Regions from separate parts of the Pseudoalteromonas sp. HL-AS1 genome, predicted to be linked through region 3. Evidence: predicted binding sites of a transcription regulator. Region 3 holds the regulator's gene; each other region holds the start of a gene.
What was found. The regulator LexA, encoded in region 3, represses DNA repair genes until DNA is damaged. The targets are predictions, from matches to a motif close to TACTGTATNNNNATACAGTA.
Positions count from the first base shown of each region.

Region 1: dinB (DNA polymerase IV) is a predicted target of LexA. The motif match lies at 1,939-1,958, and genes of this name have one in related genera.
Region 2: ruvC (crossover junction endodeoxyribonuclease RuvC) is a predicted target of LexA. The motif match lies at 1,596-1,615, and genes of this name have one in related genera.
Region 4: RB214_RS11820 (YebG family protein) is a predicted target of LexA. The motif match lies at 2,462-2,481, and genes of this name have one in related genera.

Region 1 is NZ_CP133569.1:802,088-806,308, forward strand. It holds gene RB214_RS03770 (aldo/keto reductase) at 1-846, opposite strand, end outside; gene RB214_RS03775 (thioesterase family protein) at 865-1,293, opposite strand; gene RB214_RS03780 (hypothetical protein) at 1,455-1,631, shown strand; gene dinB (DNA polymerase IV) at 1,971-3,023, shown strand; gene RB214_RS03790 (leucyl aminopeptidase family protein) at 3,153-4,221, shown strand, end outside.
Region 2 is NZ_CP133569.1:2,190,084-2,194,304, forward strand. It holds gene ruvB (Holliday junction branch migration DNA helicase RuvB) at 1-395, opposite strand, end outside; gene ruvA (Holliday junction branch migration protein RuvA) at 403-1,020, opposite strand; gene ruvC (crossover junction endodeoxyribonuclease RuvC) at 1,023-1,547, opposite strand; gene RB214_RS10190 (FtsX-like permease family protein) at 1,678-4,179, opposite strand; gene RB214_RS10195 (ABC transporter ATP-binding protein) at 4,169-4,221, opposite strand, start outside.
Region 3 is NZ_CP133569.1:3,470,694-3,474,914, reverse strand. It holds gene RB214_RS16160 (chaperone modulator CbpM) at 1-37, shown strand, start outside; gene RB214_RS16155 (hypothetical protein) at 100-825, opposite strand; gene RB214_RS16150 (hypothetical protein) at 1,139-1,519, shown strand; gene RB214_RS16145 (PaaI family thioesterase) at 1,520-1,960, opposite strand; gene lexA (transcriptional repressor LexA) at 2,128-2,745, shown strand; gene coxB (cytochrome c oxidase subunit II) at 3,229-4,221, shown strand, end outside.
Region 4 is NZ_CP133569.1:2,545,646-2,549,866, forward strand. It holds gene fadR (fatty acid metabolism transcriptional regulator FadR) at 1-531, opposite strand, end outside; gene dsbB (disulfide bond formation protein DsbB) at 1,076-1,594, shown strand; gene RB214_RS11810 (DUF6170 family protein) at 1,596-1,898, shown strand; gene RB214_RS11815 (ComEA family DNA-binding protein) at 1,923-2,219, opposite strand; gene RB214_RS11820 (YebG family protein) at 2,533-2,850, shown strand; gene putP (sodium/proline symporter PutP) at 3,124-4,221, opposite strand, start outside.

The sequences.
Region 1 (4,221 bases), 1.0 Mb from region 3:
ATACTGCTTAGTGGCTTGCTCTGCATTGGGTGTATCTCTAAAAATACCGTTACGCTGCATGAAGGTCCAACGAGAGCCTTCAGGGCGAGCACCGTTTAGGTATTTACCCGTTAATAAACCGGCTGCTAAAGGCGACCACGGTAAGTAGGCAATATCTTCGTGTACACATTGTTCTATTAAATACGGCCAGTCTTTAGCGTGCGCTAAGCTAAACTCATTTTGAATAGATACCATACGCGGTAAGTTATGCTCTTTGGCCAAACTTAAGAACTGGCTTATACCCCATGGCGTATCGTCAGATAAACCGCAGTGCTTAATTTTACCTGCTTTAACACATTCATTAAGGCCTTCTAGAATATCAAGCATACTAGCTTGTTGCTCTTGTGTATTTACGTCGGTAAATTTAAGAGTGCCGGGCCATTGTCTGCCAAAGTGAGGGGTAGAGCGGTTTGGCCAATGTAGTTGATATAAATCAATGTAGTCTGTTTGAAGTCGCTTAAGTGAATCATCTACGGCTTCTATTACTGTTTGGCGAGTAATATTGCCGCCATCACGTACCCACGATAATCCATTGCCTGCAATTTTTGTAGCTAGTACCACTTCGCTGCGCTTTTGCTGATTACGCGATAGCCAATTGCCAATAATTTCCTCGGTTTTACCATAGGTCTCTGGCGAAGGAGGCACAGCATACATTTCGGCTGTATCAATAAAGTTTACGCCTTGCTCGAGCGCGTAGGCTATTTGTTCATCAGCGTCGCTTTGAGTATTTTGTTTACCCCAAGTCATACTCCCTAGGCACACTCGAGATACGTTTACGCCACTGCTACCTAGTGGGTTGTATTGCATAAAAATTCCTTAACTAAATTAGTTTTGAGCATGGCTGATTAAAGCCGATAAAAGAGGCTCGGAGATTGGGGCTTTTTGCCCTGTGGTAAAATCAAACATTACAACTTTAGATGCACCCGTAGTCGTTATTGCTTTTTGTGCATGGCTGTAAACGGTGTAGTTCATGGTAAAGCGATCTGTTTTAAGATCTGTAATTGTAACGCCTACAGTGAGTGTGTCGGGAAAAGTTACTGGGCGTTTATAGCGAACGTTATTTTCGCTGATTACTGGGCCCACACCGTTTGGGCTTATTGTATCGAACAGATTTATTTTATTTAAAAAGTCGATCCGGGCTATTTCAAAGTAACGTAAATACACTACATTATTTACGTGTTGTAGCGCATCCATATCAGCCCATGCTACGGTGATATCGGTATGAATAGGGTGCTGATCTTTAAACGTTTGCATTATTTATTGGCCCTTGATTTTTAAAGTACTTAGATTATCAACATGGTGTTACGAGCTCAAGGTAATTAATGGCATGTTTTTTTATAAGATGATTGTACCTGTTTAATTTTAGGTCTACAGTTAAATTACACAGACACACAAAAACACACAAAGGTAAAAATATGCAGAATATAATTAATTGGGCCTTAGCTTGTTTGGTTTTTATAGCCTCTTTTACCTGTTACGCGATGGGGAATGAATCTGGCGCTATCATTTTAATGTTGGCAGGATTTTTATTTGAGGTTATGTATTGGCTACGTGGTTATAAAGAGCAAGAAGGTAATAAGCGCTTTTTTTAATCGCTAACTAGGGCCTGTTGACCTTTCAGGATTAAAATTTGTTCAATCTAGGGGCTATTTAATCGCGGCGCGAGGTTTGTACCTAGTGGGCTAAGTAAAAACCGAGCAACAAAGAGTAAATTGCCCCTAGGCAGAACCCTTCGGGCAGCGTATGTTTGGCATTTGTGCTACGTTATCGCCTATTTATGGGGAATAACCACACTACATAGGCTCTGCCTTGTCTAAATACCAAATATACTGCTGCAAACTTAACCTCGAAAGATAAACAGGCCCTAGGCTTGCTTATCACATTTGATTCTATAATAATGACTGTATAAATAACCAGTCGTTATAGTAGTGATGAAAAAGTTTATTCACATAGATATGGATTGCTTTTATGCAGCAGTAGAAATGCGAGATAATCCAAAACTTGCATGTGTACCGCTTGCTATTGGAGGCAATAGCCGACGAGGCGTGCTCTCAACCGCTAACTATATAGCTAGAGAGTATGGCGTACGATCGGCTATGTCGAACTATCATGCTAAACAATTATGCCCCGATTTAGTTATTGTCCCAGGGCGCATGGCTGTATACAAAGAAGCTTCAAACCAAATACGTGAAGTATTTAGACACTACACAGACTTAATTGAACCTCTTTCTTTAGACGAAGCCTATCTAGATGTAACAGACAGCACCGCTTGTAAAGGCAGTGCCACACTTATTGCACAGCAAATAAGAGCCGATATTTACAATGCTACAGGGCTCACTGCATCAGCTGGTATTGCACCGATTAAATTTATTGCTAAAATAGCCAGTGACGAAAATAAACCGAATGGTCAATTTGTCGTTTTGCCTGATGAGGTTGATGACTTTTTAGCGCAATTACCGCTGGGGAAAATTCCAGGAGTGGGCAAAGTAACGCTCGAAAAGCTAAATTTAAAAGGCTTATATACCGGCAAGGATGTACGTGAAAAAGGCATTAACTGGATGCAGCAACATGTGGGTAATTTTGGTGTGTCGCTTTATCAAAAATGTGCAGGTGAGTATGTTGGTAAAGTATCCACAGATCGCATAAGAAAATCGCTGAGTGTTGAACATACCTACGAGTACAACAAAACGAGTTTACAGGAGTGCTTAGATGAGCTGCCAAGGTTGTTAGAGGAATTAGTTTTAAGGCTTAATAAACAGCAGTTACAAAATCGTATTAATAAATTGAGTGTTAAGGTGAAGTTTGCAAATTTTGTAGTGACCTCAGCCGATCAGGTATATCACGAGCTAAATACAGAAATATTTGTTCAACTACTTACTAAGGCCTACCAGCGAGGGCTACAACAGCCTGTAAGATTACTTGGCTTAGGCGTTGGGATTAAAAACGAGCCAGAACAAAACTTCCAACTTAGTATTCTCGATTAAGCTGTAAAGCCTGTAACTCCAAGTTGCCATTTATTGATAGGTTATGTGATTAGCTCATCGCTCCTTGCTGGTCTTCAATATATAAATCGACGATAATAGGGGCTTATGTTTTCTAACAGGACCTTATTTATGGCATACCCTCAAGCGGTTAGTGCAAGCCTTGAATGCACATCTCATGATGCGCTTATTATTATTAGTAATGACTTTTCTCAGTTACCAAATAACTCATTACGTGATGCTATTTTAGCTCAAGCAAACGTAGATTCTCGCATCGGTAAGCAAGTTACTTTATTAGTAATTGAAAACAAGCGCGTTGTACTTGCGCCAACCGGTCCGTTAAATAGAGATTACGACGACGTGCGTCGTTATTTTGATGCTGCTAAATTAGCAATTAACGAAGCAAAAGCGTCGGGCAGTGTTAACCCTGCATTATTTTTACCAAATTTAAATGGCGATAGCCGTTATCAGCATGCTTTAGAAGTTGCTTATTTAGGCGCTTGCCAAGCCTTATGGCAGCCATTAGAAGCGCGTGAATATCACGGTGAAAGCATTGAACCTATTACACAGATTGGTTTAGTTGGCGCAAGCGAGCAAACGATTAAAGCTGTTAATGCAATTGCAGCAGGCCAATATGCAGCGCGTGACCTGTGTGGTACTGAACCTGAGCGTATGGCTCCACCACGCTTTGCAGATTACTGTGTTGATTTATTTAAAGGCTCAAACATTGCGGTTGACGTAATTGACGATATTGCAGCTATTGATAAAAACTACCCAATGCTGAGTACAGTTGCTCGCGCATCGTATGCAGTTGAGCGCCATCACCCACGTGTTGTTAAGCTTGAATATGTACCAGAGGGCGAAATTACTCGCACACTTATGTTTGTAGGTAAGGGGCTTGTATACGATACAGGCGGTGCAGATTTAAAAGTAGGCGGTTATATGGCAGGCATGAGCCGTGATAAAGGCGGCGCAGCTTCTGTTGCTGGCTTTATGAAAGCCGTTGCGGATTATCAGCCTAAAGGCGTTAAAGTGGTATCGTACTTAGCTGTTGTTCGTAACTCTATTGGCTCGGATTGTTTTGTGCCAGATGAAATTATTACTAGCCGTGAAGGTGTTCGTGTACGTATTGGTAATACCGATGCAGAAGGGCGCTTAGCAATGGGCGACCTGCTTAGCGAAATGAAAGATTTAGCTAAAA
Region 2 (4,221 bases), 1.3 Mb from region 3:
TCTTCCATTGCGGGATACAGTATTTCTTCAACTTGCGGGCTTAGCCTGTGTATTTCATCGATAAAAAGTACGTCGCCCTCTTCTAAATTAGTAAGTAGAGCAGCTAAATCGCCTGCTTTTTCAAGTACAGGGCCTGATGTTGTTTTAATACTTACGTGTAATTCATTGGCTACAATATTTGCAAGCGTGGTTTTACCAAGCCCAGGTGGGCCAAATATTAATAAATGATCGAGCGCTTCACCACGGGTTCGGGCAGCTTCAATAAAAATTTCCATTTGCTGCTTAACATGAGGCTGGCCTCTGTAGTCGGCTAAAAGTTTTGGTCTGATTGCACGATCTATAGAGTCTTCATTTGTTTTTTCAGTCGCATCAATTAAGCGATCCGCTTCAATCATGGGTTACTCACAACATAGATTTTAAAGATTCTCTAATAAGAACCTCAGTAGACATATCGGGTTTACTTATCGATTTTACTGCTTTTTGAGCTTGTGGCAATTTATAACCTAATGCAAGCAGTGCCGATACGGCATCATCCGCTGCATTATTAGCAATTGTCGCATCGCTCATTGGCTCTATTACTGCGCTGTCGCTAAATGGCGTAAATAAATCATTACCCCAATCTTTTAGCCTGTCTTTCATTTCGAGTACTAAACGCTCGGCTGTTTTTTTACCTACACCGGGTAATTTAACAAGCGATGTTGAGTCTTCGTTATTTACACAACTTACAAATTGTTTTGCCGACATGCCCGATAAAATAGCTAAGCCAAGTTTTGGCCCTACGCCATTTGCTTTTAATAGCTCTCTAAACAAGGCACGTTCAACTTTATTGTTAAAACCAAACAATAGTTGAGCATCTTCACGCACTACAAAGTGAGTGTAAACAATCGCATTTTCACCAATTTTTGGTAAATCGTAAAAACAGGTCATCGGCATTTGTACTTCGTAACCTACACCACTTACTTCGAGTAATATTTCTGGTGGCTGTTTTTCGACTAAAATACCATTTAAGCGGCCTATCATAATTATTTCCTTAAACGTCCTCTAACGGTTTTGCTTGCGCTGCCCGCTAGTTTAATTAAATTTTGTTCTGAGTGGGCGTGGCAAATCGCAATAGCGAGTGCATCCGCTGCATCGGCCTGTGGCGTACCGGGTAGTTTTAAAATATTTTTTACCATGTGCTGCACTTGTGTTTTATCTGCGCCACCGTTACCTACTACTGCTTGCTTAATTTGCCTAGCTGAGTATTCAAATACGGGTAAGTCGGCCATCGCAGCGCCAACAATCGCAGCGCCTCTAGCTTGACCTAGTTTTAAAGCTGAATCGGGGTTGTGCGCCATAAATACTTTTTCAATGGCAAAAGTTTCTGGCGAAAACTGCTCAATAAGCTGTGTAATGCCTTGGTAGATCATTTTAAGCCTAATCGGAAAAGGATGATCGGCTAGCTTAATACAGCCACTGCCTAAGTATGTAAATTTAGAACCTTGATGGGCAACAACACCATATCCGGTCAAACGTGAACCAGGATCGATCCCTAAAATGATGGCCAAACAGCGCTCCATTGTTATTATTTTTAAATTACGCCAATAATGCCAGAGCACTGTATAAATTACCAGTACAAAGAAAAACAAAAATGCCCACGTACTAGGTGGGCATTTACAGGAGCATGTTAGTTTAAGCTTACCCTAGGGCACGCACTAATCCTTGGGTGTTTTGTTTAAGTTTTCGGGCAATCATTAAATAACCTAAACCTGCCACAAATACGCCGCCAGCTACCGGCCCAATAATCCATATATGTGGGTGTAACTTACCTGCTAAATCAAACATTTGTTGCTGCACAATTAAAAGCGCTATATCACTAAAAAATGCGGCAACTAAGCCAGCTAAACCGCCTAGTAATAAAAACTCATACAGGGTCGCGTTTTTAATTAATCGGCTTTTAGCGCCAAGCGTTCTAAGTATTACAATTTCTTGCATACGCTCACCTAAACTAGCTTGCACTTGCGATATAAGTACAAGCGCGCCACACAGCACAACAATTGCAAGTACAAAGCCAATGGCGAGCGATACTTGCGAAATAGTTGTTTGTATTTGCTTAACAAAGTTATCAATATCAATCGCTGTAATAGTAGGGTAAGTACGTAATAACTGGCTAAAGTCACGTTTTTGATCTGGATTTATACGTACCGACGAAATATACGTTGCGGGAAAATCTGCAAGTACATCAGGACTTAAAATAATAAAAAAGTTAGGTTTAAGCGTGGCCCAATTTACTTTGCGCACACTGGTGATTTTAGCGTCGAACGACTGCGAACCAATTAAAAATGTAAGCGTATCGCCTATCTCAACATCTAAACGCTCAAGCATCGACTCCTCTACTGAGGCTTCAGCCATCGCATTTTCACCAAACCACGTGCCTTGTGTTACTTCATTTTGGTCAGGCACATCTTTAAGCCATGTAAGATTTAGCTCGCGGCCAATACCTGCACGTGCTTCTTCGTCTTTTTTCTCGTTGTCTTGCAGCGATACTGAACGTGCTACCAACTCGCCATTCACCGCATTTACGCGCCCACGAATAGTGGGATAAAACTCTGATACTTGAATATCTTTTTGAGCTAAATATTCATTAATTGGCTCAAGCTCATTTTGCGTAATATTAACTAAAAACGCATTAGGCGCATCGGCAGGAAGTTGCGACTGCCAATCAGATATCATGTCGTTTTTAAGTACCACTAAAAACAGCAGTAATTTAATCGCTAACGAAAAACTAATTAACTGTACCGCGTTCACATTTGCACGCTTTTGAATAGATGCAATTGCAAGCGACCAACTGTTACCTGGCTTAAGCCCTAATTTTCGACCGCCACCAAATATTAATTTAGATATCAAAAACAACACACCAATTAGCGCAAGCGTTGAGGCAAACAAAATAAGCGTTATTTTTATGTTGTTACTAAATAACCACATTAATAAAAAAACAGTTAGCGCACTCATGCCTAAATGCACACGACTTACTGCCAACTTGTCACCTAAGTTACGGCGCAGCACTCTAAGCGGTGGAATATCAAATAAATCAAATAACGGTTTAATAGAAAACATAACAGCACAAATTACGCCAGTGCTTATAGCCACCAGCCAAGGTTTAAAACCACCTAAAGGTAGCTCTGTGCCCATACTTTTCGATAAGTAACTTGTTGCTATTTCTTGCAAGCCATAACCAATTAACAGCCCAATACTTACCGCCATTGCACATACAAGCAATAAATGGAGCATGTATATTTTGCGGATCATTGAACGGCTACCGCCTAGCGTTTTCATCATCGCTACTGGGTCGTATTGTCGTTCACAATAACGTTTTGCTGAAACGGCTATAGCCACTGCGGCTAAAATAATACCTAATAGGCCGGCAAGTAATAAAAAGCTCTCTGCACGGTTTAAACTATTTGAAATAGGTGATTGACGGTCTTTAACGCCGTACCATTGTTGGTTTTCTTTCATTTGTGGTTTAAGCCACTCGTAAAAGCTATTTATGTCAGCCTCACTACCTGCATAAAGTTGGCGATAATAAACACGACTACCTGGCTGCACAACTTCGGTTTTTGCCACATCGTCAATATTAATAAGCACGCGACGGCTGCTCGAAAATACATTAAATGGCGCATCGGGCTCTTCTACAATAACTTTTGAAACATTAAATAATGCAGCGCCAAGCTCTACTTGCGCGCCTATATCAATATTTAAACTGTAAAATACTGATTCACTTAGCCACACATTACCAGGCGTTGGTCCGCTATTAGCAACCTTAGTTTCACCTGTTAAGGTATCCTTAACTTTTAACTGCCCTTTTAACGGGTACGCATTAGATGCCGCTTTTACTGAGCTAAACTGCATTTCATCATCGGCAAACAACATAGTGTCGAAGTACACCATTTGCGCCGTTTTTAAATTTTGGCTCTGTGCTTTAGTAATAAAAGCAGTGTCGAGAACATGATCGCTTGCAAGTACACGGTCTGCTGCAATAAAAGCACTGCTTTTTTGCGCAATACTTTGCCCTATTCGCTCAGTAACCATAGACAGTGTAAGCACGGTTAAAACAGCAAGGGCGATAGCTGCGCTTATAACTGTTAGCTCACCACGGCGAAATTCTCGCGAAAATAACTTAAGCGCTAACTTAACCCACATTAGCAACGTCCTCTACTTGGCTTTTTACCAGTAAGCCCGCTT
Region 3 (4,221 bases):
AAAGCGACATTTGAGTCGATTTAAGCACTTGGAATAAAATAAGCCCTAGGCTTATTTACTCTTTGATAAGTGGGCGCTAGCTCTCAAAAACCAATATGACTACTTTGATTTATTCTTATTTTTAATTCGGATAAATCGTTTTAGTCGTATATTTTGTATAAGTAATAATATTCCACTCAAACAAAAAAGTACGCTAGTTGCTGAAAAGCTAATAAGTAGTGGATTATTAAAATTCTCTCGCTCATCGTAATCCATAATATGTAACATCCAAAAAAAGTCGAATATTCGCCATAGCGTGCTGCGAACGGTGACAACTTTGCCGTTATTTTCTGACAAGTACAGTGTTGTGTTAAAGGTGTCGTCAAATTGGACCTGCCAAACATTGGTTTTATATCCGACTTCCCGCGTACCTAGCTTTAGTAGTACAGCGCTTGTTACTTGAGCGTCAATAAGTAAGTGTGCTTTAGCATTTGCGGTAATTTGTATTTTAGTTGGCGGTTCAAATGGTCGGCCTGTTATGCCATTGAAGCTTTGCTGCTCGTTATTACTAAAGACAGTAATAAGTGGTGTAGTTAAGAAGTTCTCAAAAATTATTTGTGTTGGATTAACCACCTGAGAGGCAATATCGTCAAGGGAGGCAACATAATCAGCCTGCGTAAATGGGTTATTAAGAGTACGTGTTGCAAGATGCTCCCCATGAACTTTATCAAGAGGGATTGCACTCATAATTAAACCACCTAGTAACCATGCTAAAATTTGTAGTGCTAATAAATAACCTAACCATTTATGTAACTTGCGAGCATGTTTAAATATTTTTTTATTCATGTTTTAGTCTTATTATTTTTAGAGGCTAGTTTATTACATTAATAGGATAAGTTACTGCGACATTTTGTCGCAGTTTAAACTATAGCTTACTGTAATCATTTAAAAATAAAAAAGATTACACTTAAATTCCTAACATGACTTATCTGTTTAATTGAGCTGAATATTTGATATCCAGCTAGCTTTAAATGCTAAAAAATACTTAAAAGCTGCGAAATATCCATATAAAGTGGTTAATAGAGCATAGTTGATTTGGTATAACGGTAAAACTGCGTTAAAGTTTGCAATGAAATTATTAGAGGATAAATACGAAACGATGTCGGAAATTCAATTTTTAAATGTAGATCTTGAGCTTGAATCAAAGCAAGATATTAGTTTGCTAGTGGCGGACTTGAAAAAAGTCGCGACGATTTTACATTATGACAAAGACGAATACCGTCAACTAGCGCGTATTGAAGCTACAGGTGAGGTGAGCACACCTGATAAAGCCATAAACCATATATGTGAGCTTATTGAATCGTGTTCGCGTAATGCGCTAAAGCAATGGTTAAGCTGTTCACGTAGAACGTTTGATATTGGTTTTGAATCAGGGACTTCTCCTAAGTGCTTTAATCAAGCCTTAGATGCAGATACATTATTGCGTATATCTGCGATTGGTGCGGGTATGGAAATTACCATTTACCCAATCGAAAAGTAACTATCTTCGCTCTACGACTGCTGCGGTCATTTTTGATACGCAGCACAGCTCATTGCGGCTATTTGTAATTTTTATTTCCCATACTGAACTACGTTTGCCAATATGAAACGCTCTAGCCGTTGCTGTTAAAGTGCCGTTGCGAGATGCTTTTAAATGACTTGCGCTAATTTCCTGCCCTACACAGTAAAATTTAGTAAAATCGACAACAAAGTTAGCGGCATAGCTGGCAACTGTTTCGGCAAGTACAACGTTAGCACCGCCGTGAACCATGCCCATTGGGTTATGATGCTCAGGAATTGCCGGCATTGTGGCAACCAAATAATCATCGCCAATTTCTGTGACTTCTATCCCCATAGTTTTCATTAATGTTCCTTGGCCATTAATGCCTTGTTCTAACTGCTTGCACAGCTCTAAGGTGATGGGCTGGTACCAAATACTCATAATGTCTCCTTTGCATTTTTAATCATTTATAAACTTAGCTTTAGTTATATCCCTAAAATGTACACAAGTGAAATTACTTTAGCTATTTTAAGGCTTAATTTAAATTTGCGATTTTTATTTAACTGTATATACTCACAGTTAAATGTACTGTATGGAAAACCAGTTGTATGCGACCATTAACGAACCGCCAAGCTCAAATACTCGAACTAATTAAAGTTTTTATTAAAGACACTGGTATGCCTCCTACACGTGCTGAAATAGCGCAAACATTAGGTTTTAAAAGTGCCAATGCTGCTGAAGAACATTTAAAAGCACTTGCTAAAAAAGGCGCAATTAAAATGAAACCAGGTGCAAGCCGTGGTATTCAATTAATTGAAGAAGAAGAGCCAGAACAATTAGGTTTACCGCTTATAGGGCGTGTTGCTGCTGGTTCACCTATTTTGGCGCAAGAGCACGTTGAAAGTCACTGCAAAATCGATCCATTAATGTTTAAACCGGCTGCAGATTTTTTACTACGCGTTAACGGTATGAGCATGAAAGATATTGGTATTATGGATGGTGATTTACTTGCTGTACATCGTACTCAAACCGCTGAAAACGGACAAGTTGTTGTTGCCCGCCTAGACGAAGACGTAACTGTAAAACGTCTTGAGAAAGCGGGTCGTAAAGTATTACTTCATGCTGAAAACGACGATTTTGACTCTATTGAAGTAGATCTTGAGAATGAGTCTTTTAATATTGAAGGCTTAGCCGTTGGCGTTATAAGAAACGCTGATTGGATGTGACTTTAAAAATAGCTTTTAAACAAGCAGTTTTATAAATGCGTACTAACTAGTACGCATTTTTGTTTTAAAATTTGTACTAAAAATAGGGCGTAAACAGCCCACTGACTATTTAAGCTGTAAACTTTTTTGCACTTATATTTTCCCCCTCCGAATGCGTTAAACCCCTTTGTTTTGCTCATATTTTGAACTTTCTGTTGCCCAGTTGATTACCGATTTTTTATTAATTATTCAATATCACCTGATTGTTTTTTATACTAAAACTTGCTTGTTGTTCGTTTTTTAGCTAATTGTTAATGTGCTGAGCTAATAATAACTCACAGCTTTTTAGTTTTGAGAACACACAATATACATAAACTCGTTGTTGGCGCAGCAAAACCAATCAATATTAAATAAGATTGGCTAAAAAAATAAAAATAACGAATTGGCGTTTAAGCCGTATGCCTCTTCGCTTTGCATTCGCAATAGCATCAAAGGAGCCGTCACATGGGTAAACTGACCTCTACCTTGTGGCTTATATTATGTGTTTTTTCGCACCCAGTTTTGGCTAACAGCCAATACAATATGCGCAAAGGCGTAACCGATATAAGCAATAATGTATATCAGCTGCACATGACCATATTTATAATATGTTGTGTGATTGGGGTGATAGTGTTCGCAATTATGTTTTGGGCACTTATTCATCACCGTAAATCTAAAGGGGCTGTACCTGCCCAATTTCACGAAAGCACTAAAGTAGAAATACTTTGGACTGCAATTCCGTTTGTTATTTTAATTGCTATGGCAGTACCAGCCACTAAAACCCTAATTGCAATGGAAGATGCCAGCAAAGCTGATCTCACTATTAAAATTACGGGTTCGCAATGGAAATGGCATTATGAATATATGGGTGAAGATGTAGAGTTCTACTCTATTTTATCTACCCCGCAAGATGAAATCGCGAATCTTGCAGATAAAAATCCTAACTACTTACTTGAGGTTGATAAGCCTCTTGTACTGCCAATAAATCAAAAAGTACGATTTTTAATGACTTCTGACGATGTTATTCACTCTTGGTGGGTACCTGATTTTGCAGTTAAAAAAGATGCTAACCCCGGCTTTATAAACGAAACATGGACGAACATAAACGAAGAAGGTACTTACCGAGGCCAATGTGCTGAGTTGTGTGGTAAAGACCATGGCTTTATGCCCGTTGTGGTGGTCGCTAAATCTGAGGCTGATTTTAAAACATGGCTTGCAGATGCAAAGCAGGCTAAACAAAAAGCAGCATTAGCAGATGCCGCATTACTTGATAAAACCCTCCCAAAAGAAGAGTTAATGACTTTAGGCGAACAAGTATATATGGCTAATTGTGCTGCATGTCATCAACCTACTGGCATGGGGTTACCGGGCGTATTTCCTGCACTTAAAGGCAGCCCGATAGTGCTTGGCGATATGAAAGATCACATTGATGTAGTTATCCATGGACGACCTGGTACG
Region 4 (4,221 bases), 930 kb from region 3:
ACCAATCTTTGAATAAAAGCCTCTAAAGCCGTTAAGTATTAATACATAAATACGGTTATTACCCGCAACGGCTAATTCGTGATGCACTTTATAATCATAGTCAGCAAATGCTTGAGCGGTGTCTTCTAGCTCATGGCTTTGTGATAAAATTTCAATCACGCGTTCAGGATTTAACTTAATTGCAGCACGTGTATAAATAGCACTAATATTAGTACGTGCAGATAAAAGCTGATCTGTCAGCTCTGGCATCTTGTCTTCATCTAAGCGCGCTAATGTTTCAAGAATGTTTAAGCCAGACGTTTCCCAAAAGTTATTTACTTTTGTTGGTTTACCATGCTGAATTGTTAACCAACCATCACGTGCTAAACGCTGTAATACTTCTCTCAAGGTCGTTCTTGTTACACCAATTAACTCTGAAAGTTCTCGCTCGGCAGGTAGAATTGAACCTGGAGGGAAATCGCCGTTCCAAATAGATTCAACTATATATTCTTCAGCAAATCCTGCTGGGCTTTTCGCTTTAAAAATTCTCATCCAGTTCCCACTCGAATTAATCAACACTCATCGTTTTACACGAATAACTGACTGATTGTACCAGAGGAAGCATAACTAACAAGTAAAGTCAGGTATATTAATAAGCAAATGAGTAGAAATTAAAGATTAATAAATAATAAAATTTAGGTTTTTCTAATATAGCTACAATGTATAAATATACAGAGCAATATTCATTGTAGGTACATTGTAATTATTGGTGTTTTTTATTTACACCATACCTAGCTGAATCAACTTAAAACACATAAGTACATTAAAAAGGAACACCTATGCAACAGAGCGTTCTAACCGCAACTTTAAAGAATTGATTAGGCAATGTACCAATGTTGTATAAGTAAGCGATATAACTAAGCTTATGTATCAATGGGAACTAAGTCGAGCGTCATGTAGCCTCTGCTGAGGCTGCATTGAGTGGTCAAAAATTTCATCTTATAAAAAGCGACTTCGGTAGCTTTTTTTTCCTTTTTGTTGCCGCATACTTTATCCTAGGTCATAATCTAACGTCTTATTTAAACGCGGAATTTTTATGAACTGGCTTGCGCAATTACCCACCCAACGTACCCCGTGGCTTTTATTTACAGCTATCGTTTTTTTACTTGAAGTGACCGCCCTTTTCTTTCAATACCAAATGGGATTGGCGCCTTGCATAATGTGCATATATCAACGTACAGCCGTACTGGGTCTATTAGGCGCAGGAATTGTAGGTTCGACTAAACCACAGAGCAAAGCAGTTCGTATATTAGCGTATGTAATTTGGGGTGTATCGAGTGTTTGGGGATATTTAATTGCTCGCGAGCATATTGATATGCAAACCACCACGGACCCTTTTGCATTTAGCTGTGAGTTTGAACCAAACTTCCCATCGTTTATGCCGTTACATGAATGGATACCTAGCTTTTTTCAGGCGACCGGGGATTGTGGAAATATAGATTGGCAATTTGTTGGTTTGAGCATGCCTGCTTGGATGGAAATTATATTTGGGATTTTCTCACTAACACTATTTATTATAGTTATTGGCCGTTTATTAATTAAAAAGTCGATTTGATATGTTCACATTTTTTTCAAGCCAATTAGATGAGCTTAAGCACCTAAAGGTACGCAAGCGTCAGGACGTAATAGCACTTTCTTTAAGTATGTTATCGCCAACTGATAAAGTGTTACTACGTATTATTAAATTAATATTACTAAGTCCACTATTTTTAATATTCACAGTATTTAAAGGTTGGATATTAATCCCGTTTTTGATACTCGGCGGATTGTGCTACCCACTTTTAACAACACCTATTGAAATCAACTTTGCTAAAAAACACTTAAGCGATGCATTAAAACAATTTAATCAGGGCGCATAGCGCCCTGATTGTTATCTACTGCTATTAAAGTGAAATTTTCCCCTCTAATTTGGCTAATAGTTTTTTACCAATTCCTTTAACTTGCGATAAATCACTGACGCTTTTAAATTCGCCGTTTTCTTCACGGAAGTCCACTATTGCCTGCGCTTTTTTCTTACCTATACCAGGTAACTTAGCAAGCTTCTCTGCATCGGCATTATTTATACTAATTGTCTCAACTTGAGGCATTTGCTTAGTTACTTCTGATAATTGTGCATACGCGGTAGTCGCGGGTAGTAAGCATAATAAGCTTATTATGAATAAATTTTTTAACGTTTTCATCAAACTTGTCCCTATTCTTCTTTTCTTAATTTTGAATATTGCTCAGGAAAACCAAAAAGTAAGGAACTGAAAAGCTCATCATTTAAAGTGTACCTAAACGCATTATCACTATGATCCGAAATCCTGAAAATGCAGCTGGTACAACAAGTGATTGCTTAACTAAAGTAAAGTTACCGTTTTTTGTCAAATTTAAGACACCTAAAAATTAATACTTCGCGCTTGCAAATTTACGCCCAAACCATTACTGTACATAAAAACAGTAATCTAATGGTTTTTACAAACCACGGTGCCAAGCAATTTTGCAGGAGAAATCATGGCTGTTGTTGTTAAATATGTTGTAGAACGAAACGGAGTCGAGCGTATGACGTTTACTACCAAAAAAGAAGCTGATGCTTATGATAAGATGCTCGATATAGCAGAATCACTTGAGCTAATGCTAGAAAAGGTAGACGTACCGCTTAGTGAGCAACAAATTGAATCACTTGCTTTAGAAATAGCGAAAAGCAAAGATGACTTTATGACCATATTAAAGGGCGGCAAAGATCCAGTTGTTACCAAAGCGCCAGCAAAAAGTAAAAAGTCAGATAACGTTGCATCAATTGAAGATAACAACGATAAAAAAGTAAGTTAATTCATAGAATGTTCCCTCCTCGAACGGGACAAACTAAATAAAAAAGGGAGCAACTAAGTTGCTCCCTTTTTTATTATACCAATTCGCTTAATTAAGTGATCTCTTTGAGGGTGGAAAAACGTGTTGATAGCTAGGCAAAAATTCGATATTTAGTTGTACTAAATGAGAATTTTTTAACGCCGGTAGCAACACGTTTAGCCCCGCAAAATGATTAAGTATTATTGCGGATTGGTATTAATTACTACTCACTTTAAAATAAGTAGTAATTGCTAATTAAAGCTCTTTTTCTACTTCATCAAATAAAGCAGTGATGTTTTGCTCTGGCTCTTTTGTTACTAAGCTAACAACAACAATTGCAATACTCGCTAAAATAAAGCCAGGTACTATTTCGTACATAAAGCTACTTAAGCTTTCACCATTGATAGTAAATGGTCCATATATCCAAATTAGCACAGTAAATGCGCCTACTAACATACCAGCTAACGCACCAGCAAAGTTCATGCGTTTCCAATAAAGGCTAAACAATACAAGTGGTCCAAACGCAGCACCAAAGCCAGCCCACGCATTACTTACTAGGTCTAAAATAGAGCTATCTCTATCGTAAGCCAAATAAATAGCGAACATAGCAACTACGGCAACACTAATACGGCCAACAGCAACTAGCTCTTTATCACTGGCATCTTTACGTAAGAATGTTTTATAGAAATCTTCTGTTAATGAACTTGAACTAACCAATAATTGAGATGAGATAGTACTCATAATCGCAGCCAAAATTGCAGCAAGTAAAAAGCCAGCAATAAGTGGGTGGAACAGCAACTCAGAAAGAATTAAGAAAATTGTTTCAGGATCTTCAACTACAATGTTGTTCTCATAAGTATAAGCTGCACCAAATATACCAGTACCAACAGCACCAATGGCAGCAACAATCATCCATGTCATACCAATACGGCGTGCTTTAGGCATATCTTTAACACTACGCACCGACATAAAACGAACAATGATATGTGGTTGGCCAAAATAACCTAAACCCCAAGCCATTGCAGAAATAATACCTAATGCAGAACCTGCACCAATCCAGTTAAGCATATCTGGATTTACGCTATGTAAAGTTGATTCTAAAGGTTGTTCAAGCAAAGAGTATGCAACCGTTGGTACTAGAATAAGTGCAATGAACATAATACAACCTTGCACAAAGTCAGTTAAGCTGACAGCTAAAAAACCACCAAACAAGGTATATAAAACAACTACGCCCGTTGTAATGTATAAACCCATCTCATAAGTTAAACCAAATGAGCTTTCAAACAATTTACCACCAGCGACAACACCAGATGAAGTATAAAGAGTAAAGAAAACAATAATTACCACAGCTGA